Regions from separate parts of the Pseudoalteromonas sp. MQS005 genome, predicted to be linked through region 1. Evidence: predicted binding sites of a transcription regulator. Region 1 holds the regulator's gene; the other holds the start of a gene.

Region 1 (4,172 bases):
AGCAAGATATGGCACGTCGCGACCCGACCCGTGCATGTATGATTGACCGCTTAGTCGGTATGGGGATAGAAAAAAATGTTGCTGAGCAAATGGCATGTTTTGTACCAGACGATGTGTCTCGCCAACAAGGCTGGAAAGCTTTATTGAACATGGTTGAAGATCAAATGCAAACCACGAACAACGAAATACTTCGCCAAGGCGGTGTTTTTGCGTTAGTCGGGCCTACAGGCGTGGGTAAAACCACCACAGTTGCAAAACTGGCAGCATTGGGTGCACAAAAATACGGTGCCGATAAAGTAGCGCTTATTACTACCGATACCTACCGTATTGGTGCTTATGAGCAGCTAGCAACGTATGGTCGTATTATAGGTTGTGGCGTTAAACAAGTTAAAGATGCAAATGAATTAGCAGAAGTTTTATACCATTTACGAAATAAACGTCTAGTCTTAATTGATACAGCGGGAATGAGTCAACGTGATTTACGCTTAACTGAGCAGTTAAACACCTTGATGCGTAATCAGCGTGTTGATATACGTAGTTATTTAGTATTAAGTGCGACGGCGCAAATTAATGTATTACAAGAAACAGTAAGGCACTTTAAAAAAGTACAGCTAAGCGGATGTATTTTTACTAAACTTGATGAGTCATTGAGTTTAGGTGAGATTATTAGTATTGCGATTCAAAATCGTCTCCCAATAGGGTATCTTACTAACGGTCAGCGAGTACCAGAAGATATTAGAGTGGCAAATGCCGAAAAACTAGTAAAAAAAGCTGAGCAATTGTATTTAAAAAGAATAAAAGCACAACAATCACGACACCAATCAGTGGCGTCGAGCACAGTAGAGATGTATGATTAACACAGTTTTAGATCAAGCAAGCGGCCTTCGCAAAATGAGCAAGAATAATAATAACGGCGTAAAAGTTATCGCTGTCACCGGCGGCAAAGGTGGAGTGGGTAAAACGAACGTATCCCTTAACACGGCAATCGCGTTAGGCCAACAAGGCAAACGTGTGCTTGTACTAGATGCTGATTTAGGATTAGCGAATTGTGATGTGATGCTTGGACTGCGCGTTGAGCGTAATTTATCTCATGTTTTATCGGGCGAATGTGAACTTGATGATATTTTAGTCGAAGGTCCCGCAGGCATAAAAATAGTGCCTGCAACATCGGGTTCGCAAAGTATGGTTGAGTTATCACCCTCAGAGCACGCTGGACTTATTCGTGCATTTAGTGAACTTAACACCGACTTTGATATTTTAATTGTTGATACCGCTGCGGGTATTTCCGATATGGTGCTGAGTTTTTCTCGCGCAGCGCAAGATGTGGTTGTGGTGGTATGTGATGAGCCTACATCAATTACCGATGCCTATGCTTTAATTAAAGTACTTAGCCGTGAGCACGGCGTTTATAAATTTAAAATTGTTGCCAATATGGTGCGTAGTTTACGCGAAGGGCAGGAATTGTTTGCAAAACTTTCAAAGGTTACCGACCGATTTTTAGATATATCAATGGAGTTGGTTGCAACGGTTCCATATGATGAAAATATGCGCAAATCAACGCGCCGCCAAAAAGTAATTGTTGAGGTTTTTCCTGGGTCGCCTGCTGCAATTGCTTTTAAAACACTGGCTACAAAAATTGCTAAGTGGCCAACACCTAGTCAAGCCTCGGGTCATTTAGAGTTTTTCATTGAGAAACTAGTTAGTAACTAACAATGACAATACCGGTGAATAGAGCTATGGGATATCAGTCAACACAGAATTTAAATATGATTGTTGAAAAGCATGCCTCATTAGTCAAAAAAGTGGCGTGCCATTTAATTGCTCGTTTACCGGCCAGTGTGCAGCTAGATGATTTAATTCAATCGGGTATGATTGGTTTAATTGAAGCTTCAAAAAACTTTGATGCAAGCAAAGGCGCAAGCTTTGAAACCTTTGCCGGTATTCGTATTCGTGGTGCGATGATAGACGAAATGCGCCGAGGCGATTGGGTTCCACGTTCAGTTCACAGAAAAAGCCGTTTGGTTGCAGAGACTATTGTTGCGCTTGAGAACAGTTTAAACCGTGAACCTAAAGATAGTGAAGTTGCTGAAAAACTTGAAATTTCGCTAAATGAGTACCATCATATTTTAAACGATGTAAATGTAAGCAAAGTGTTAGGTATTGAAGACCTTGGTATAGATGATGATGTGATTACACCTCATGGCCAAGATTTAGCACTAGACAAACCGTTCAATAATGTTAAAAATGAACGGTTTAATGAGTCTTTACTCAGTGCAATAAAGTCGTTACCGGAAAAAGATGCAATGGTGCTTTCTTTGTACTATAACGATGAGATGAATTTAAAAGAAATTGGGCATATACTCGATGTAAGTGAATCGCGTGTAAGTCAGATACATGGTCAGGCGATGATTAAGCTTAAAGCAAAAATCAATGACTGGATAAACTAGAAGTAAGTAAATAAAGGTTCAGGCCTCACTGGAGGATGTTTTGGATAAAAACATTAAAATTCTTGTTGTTGATGATTTCTCAACAATGAGACGTATTATTAAAAACCTGTTGCGCGATTTAGGTTTTACCAATGTTCAAGAAGCAGATGACGGGTCAACTGCTTTGCCTATGTTGCAAAATCAAGCGTTTGATTTTGTTGTAACAGATTGGAATATGCCAGGCATGCAAGGTATTGATCTTTTAAGGGCAATTCGAGCTGATGAAAAATTAAAGCATATTCCTGTTTTAATGGTTACAGCAGAAGCTAAAAAAGAACAAATAATTGCTGCGGCCCAAGCAGGTGTTAATGGTTATATTGTTAAACCATTTACTGCAGGTACATTGAAAACTAAATTAGAAAAAGTGTTCGAACGCTTAGGTTAATGAGAGGGAGAGGCTTATGTCAGCACCTGCTGCGCCTCAGATTACTTTAGAACAAGCTCGCCAGTTAGTTGTTTTTTTAGAAAATGGTGAGCAAGATAAAGCGAATCAGTTAATTTTAGAAACAGCTTCACAAGAGCAATCACAGTTATTTGCTGAGGTGGGTAAGTTGACGCGTCAACTGCACGAAGCTTTAAAAAGTTTCGAGTTAGACACGCGTTTAACAGACATTACCACTGATGCCATCCCTGACGCAAAAAAACGCCTTAACTATGTCATGGAAATGACAGAAAACGCAGCCAATAAGACAATGGATGCGGTTGAAGCAAGCTTACCATTAGCACAAGAAATCGCTGACGAAATAGCTGATATCAAGCCAACGTGGGATCGTTTAATGAACCGCGAAATAGAGCTTGGTGAGTTTAAATCACTTTGTCATAGTATTGATAAGTTTATGAGCAGTTCTCATCACAAAACCGATGAGTTACAAATGCTGATGACTAATGTGCTGATGGCTCAAGACTATCAAGATTTAACCGGTCAGGTTATTCGCCGTGTTATTGAACTTGTCCGTGAAGTTGAAGAAAGTTTAATTCACCTGTTAACTGCATTTGCAGCGCAAGGTGGTGAGGTTGAACCAACTGAACAACCAGAAAAAATAGAAGATCCCATTGTTGCACAAACACTAGCAGGTCCCGAAGGGCCTATTATTGATAAAGAAACGCGTAATGATGTTGTATCTGATCAAGATGAAGTTGATGATCTATTATCAAGTTTGGGCTTCTAATAGGAGAGTACTGCATGAGCTTTGAAGTCGATGAAGATATTTTACAAGACTTTTTAGTAGAGGCCGGAGAAATCCTTGAGCTTTTATCTGAACAGTTAGTAGAACTGGAAAACAACCCAGATGATACTGAGCTACTAAACGCAATATTTCGCGGTTTCCACACTGTAAAGGGTGGCGCTGGCTTTTTGGCTATGACAGAGCTTGTTGATGCATGTCATGGTGCTGAAAATGTGTTTGATTTACTGCGCCAAGGTGTAAGAACAGTTAACTCTGAATTAATGGATGTGATTTTACAAGCACTGGATACCATTAATGAAATGTTTGCCACGATTAAAAATCGTGACCAGCCAGAGCCTGCTGATCCAGAATTACTTGCAGTACTTCACAAACTTGGACAGCCACCGACAGCAGAAGAGCTTGCCGGCGATTCTGTGGTTGAAGATATAGCTCCTGTCGAAACCCCATCGGTAGAGCCCGAACCAGTTGCAGAGCAACCGAGCAACGATGCTGAAGAAGA
Region 2 (4,172 bases), on a different contig from region 1:
GTCGTATGCATCAAGTAGCCAAAACGAAACCCTTTACCCAAAGACCGACCGTTACCTGTGATGAATATTTAGATACAGCTAAAGTTCATTTACAAAAAAGTAAGTTAGTCCCTATGGGATTAGAGACTTCCTTTTACACTATTTTAGATTTAGTCATTGCTCAAACTCAACAGCAATATAAAAATGTAGAAGGCATTCGCTTACATGGTGACTGCCATGCTGGTAATATCCTATGGGCAGGAGATGCATTAATGTTTGTTGACTTAGACGATAGCCGTCAAGGTCCTGCAATTCAAGATTTATGGATGATGCTCAGTGGCGATCGACAAACACAGCTGTTACAGTTAGACACTTTAGTGAATGCATATGAAGAGTTTTGCGATTTTGATCACTCACAACTTAAGCTGATCGAACCGCTTCGCGCTATGCGTATGATTCATTACATGGGGTGGGTTGCAAAACGTTGGAGTGATCCTGCTTTTGTACGGAACTTTTCATGGTTTGCAGATGACAAATACTGGGAGCAACAAATTTTAGCGCTTAAAGAGCAGTTTGCAGCTTTGCAAGAAGCCCCGTTAAAATTATTGCCATAATATTTTTATTTAAAAAGAAGTATAACGAGATATTCATGCTTAAAAAATTAAAACTAAGTTTACTGATCCTATGTTTACCTTTTGCAGCATTAGCTGCTAACTTTGAAGCGGGTAATCAATACACTGTAATTGATGTTGAAAAAAGTAAAACCCCGAATGTAACCGAGTTTTTCTCTTTCTATTGCCCACATTGTTTTAAATTTGAGCCGGTAGCCAAAGGGATTGCAGAAAACTTACCTGAAGGGGCTGAATTTGTAAAAAATCATGTCAACTTTTTGGGAGGCGTTTCACCACAAGCGCAAAGTAATTTAAGCTTTGCTTACTTAATCGCAAAGAAACACGGTCAAGCTGAAGCGGTAACAGCGCAAATTTTTAAAAGCATTCATATACAACGTGCGCCATTAACTGAAATTAAAGACGTTAAAAAGTTATTAGAGCTTAATGCTATTGATAACACGACGTTTGATAACGACATCGCCAGTTTGCCTATCATAGCAGCTGAACGTGCCATGCAAGATAAGCAGAATAAATATTCTGAACTTGGTGCATTAACTGGCGTGCCTACATTTATCGTAAATGACAAATATAAAATCAATATTAATACAATCAAGAGCCAACAAGAACTTGATGAGTTAATTAGCTTTTTACTAAAACTATAATTTTTGGAGCACCACAATAATGATCAAATTAGTTAAAGCAGGGTTACTTGCTGTATTACTCCCTTTAGCTGCAACCAGTTTTGCTGCCACTTACGAAGAGGGCGTGCATTACGATGTCGTCTCTGATCGTGCAACCAGAAAACCAGAAGTAAAAGAGTTTTTCTCTTTTTACTGTCCTGCATGTAATAACATGGAACCACTGCTGGCCGAGATCAAACCTAAGCTAGATAAAAACGTAAAGTTTAAGAAAAGCCATGTAGATTTTGTGGGTGTACGTGACCCAGAACATCAAACCATGATCAGCCAAGCATTAGCTACAGCTGAAGTACTACCTCAAAAAGATAAAATTATTTCAGCGATGTTTGATCATATCCATGCAAAGCGCGCTCGTTTTAATGAGCTTGCAGATGTAAAAGATGTATTTTTAGCTCAAGGCGTAGATGGCGACAAGTTTGATAAATTATTTGAAAGCTTCTCGGTACGTACACTTAGCTCTAAAATGAAACGTGACCAAGATTACTTTAAAGGCAAAGGGGCACTACGTGGCGTTCCTACGTTTATCGTTAATGGTAAATACAAGCTTAACTTAGGTGGTGAGTCAGGCATTTCATCGCCAGAAGATGTAAGCGCACTCATTAATTACTTAGCAAATAAATAAGTAGTTTGGTTAAATAACAAAGCTCCTTAAGGAGCTTTTTTATTCTTACAACGTGCGCTGTTTAATGCTTTTTTTATTTACGTTGTAAAAACACACCAGATTCAATGTGGTGTGTATAAGGGAACTGATCAAATATTGCAAAGCGCTTAACCTCGTGGGTTTGCGTTAAGTGTTCAAGGTCACGCTCTAATGTGTCTGGGTTACATGAGATATAAATAATATTTTCATAATTAGCCACTAAGTCACACGTAAGCGTGTCCATGCCTGCTCTAGGCGGGTCGACTAAGATGGTTTGGCAGTTGTAACTACTCAAGTCAATGCCATCTAAGCGAGAGAAAGTACGCTCGCCTTTCATTGCCTGAGTAAACTCTTCGCTCGACATGCGAATAATATCTAAGTTAGTTACTTGGTTTTGAGCAATATTATATTGCGCTGAATGCACAGACGATTTTGATATTTCTGTTGCCAGCACTTTATTAAATGAGCCCGCAAGTGCAATTGAAAAGTTTCCGTTACCACAATACAGCTCTAGTAAATCATTGTTTAGTGGTTTACATAACTCTTGTGCCCACTCCAACATCTTAATATTTACCTTCGCATTAGGCTGAGTAAAGCTATTTTCTACCTGCTGATAGATTAGCTCTTGGCCATTCACCATTAAGCGCTCAGTAACAAAGTCATCGCCCAATTTTTCTTTTTGCTTACGTGCACGGCCAATAAAGTCAATTTTGTATTGGCTGCTTAGCTTTTCCTTTAAGGCATTGATCTCAGTTAACCAGTGTTCATCAAGTGGCTTGTGATAAAGCAAGCTCACTAAAATTTCACCACTGAGGGTTGATAAATAATCTATTTGAAATAGCTTACGACGTAGTACTTCGCAGTCTTTTAAATTATCAATCATCACCTGCATAATTTCACCTACTAAAGGAGCTGCAGGGTCAAAGGTATCAACACGTATTTTATCTTTTGTTTGTTGATCAAACATAATATGAAACAGATCGTCACCATCGTGCCATACTCTAAATTCTGCACGTTGGCGGTAGTTAATGGGCTCAGAGCTAAATACTTCTAACTGTTTTACACCAAAACGTTGAAATTGCTCTGTAATACGCTGCTCTTTTTCATTTAATTGTGCATCGTACTGCGTGGTATCTATATTTATAACTGCCATTAACGGTATAACCTTATCGTTGAGATCTGTTTATCGGCGCTATTGTAGGGAGCGAAGCGTATTTGTCTAGTTTTGATCAAATATAGTGAGCTTTTTTTGAGCATTTTACTACAGTATAGGCTTACTTGGCCGATATAAGGGTAAGTCTAAATAGGAGTCTTCTCATGAAAATAGGTAACTTTAGTTTTGTTCCAAACAGTAATGCTAATAAATACAATACTAAACAAGCAATGCCACAGCCTAAAATAGACTCGCCACCAACTAGTTATCAGCAACGAGGAAAAGAACTGGCTGCTGCCGTATTAGGTGACAAAATGGCAAAAGAATTAGGTTTGCCGGTCGCTGAAACCAAAAAAGACAAACCACTGTTTGATTTTAATGAAGTCGTAAAAAATGTTTTAGACTTTGTTACAAGCTCGGTAAAAAAAGCCAAAGCCAATGGTGCCGATAACGACAAACTACAAGATATGCTAAATCAGGCACGTAAAGGAGTGCAGACGGGTGTTGATGAGGCTGTGGATGAATTAAAAGGCATGGGCGTATTTAATCAAGAACTTGAAGAGGGTATTGATAAATCTAAAGAGGGTATCTTTAGTGGCCTCGATAAATTTGAGCAGAACTTATTTAACCCACAACCTGCAAGCGTAACTGTTAGTCAGGCGCAATATGTAAGTTTAAGCAATAGTGCTGATTATACATTTACCACAGCAGAAGGTGATGAGGTGAGTATTAGCTTTGCAGATGCTTACCAATCGCAATCATCTAGTCGCTATCAAAAAACAGATGATTCACAATCATTTAGTACGCAATTTTCTGAATCCCGTGAGCTCTCTTTCTCGATGTCAGTAAACGGTGAGCTTAATGAAGACGAGCAGCAAGCCATAAATGATTTAATGGCAGAGTTACAAGATGTAAGTAAAACCTTTTTCAGTGGTGATTTAGACAAAGCATTTGAACAAGCCCAAGAACTCAGTTTAGGGAATGAACAGCTGGTGGCATTCTCAATGGACTTACGTCAAAGCAAAACCGTTGCTGCCATTAAAGAGTATGAACAAATTAAGCCAACATCAGAAAAAGCCATTGCCGAAACT

The links. The regulator FliA, encoded in region 1, starts transcription of late flagellar genes. The targets are predictions, from matches to a motif close to CTAAAGNTNNNNNNNNNNNNGCCGATA.
Region 2: A9479_RS17005 (DUF5610 domain-containing protein) is a predicted target of FliA. The motif match lies at 3,190-3,216, and genes of this name have one in related genera.

What each region holds. Positions count from the first base shown of each region.
Region 1 covers NZ_LYRQ01000003.1:91,118-95,289, reverse strand. Annotated here, with positions in the region: gene flhF (flagellar biosynthesis protein FlhF) at 1-857, shown strand, start outside; gene A9479_RS02520 (MinD/ParA family protein) at 850-1,710, shown strand; gene A9479_RS02515 (RNA polymerase sigma factor FliA) at 1,737-2,447, shown strand; gene cheY (chemotaxis response regulator CheY) at 2,488-2,871, shown strand; gene A9479_RS02505 (protein phosphatase CheZ) at 2,888-3,655, shown strand; gene A9479_RS02500 (chemotaxis protein CheA) at 3,670-4,172, shown strand, end outside.
Region 2 covers NZ_LYRQ01000061.1:19,253-23,424, forward strand. Annotated here, with positions in the region: gene A9479_RS16985 (serine/threonine protein kinase) at 1-593, shown strand, start outside; gene A9479_RS16990 (thiol:disulfide interchange protein DsbA/DsbL) at 629-1,252, shown strand; gene A9479_RS16995 (thiol:disulfide interchange protein DsbA/DsbL) at 1,272-1,910, shown strand; gene trmA (tRNA (uridine(54)-C5)-methyltransferase TrmA) at 1,984-3,081, opposite strand; gene A9479_RS17005 (DUF5610 domain-containing protein) at 3,246-4,172, shown strand, end outside.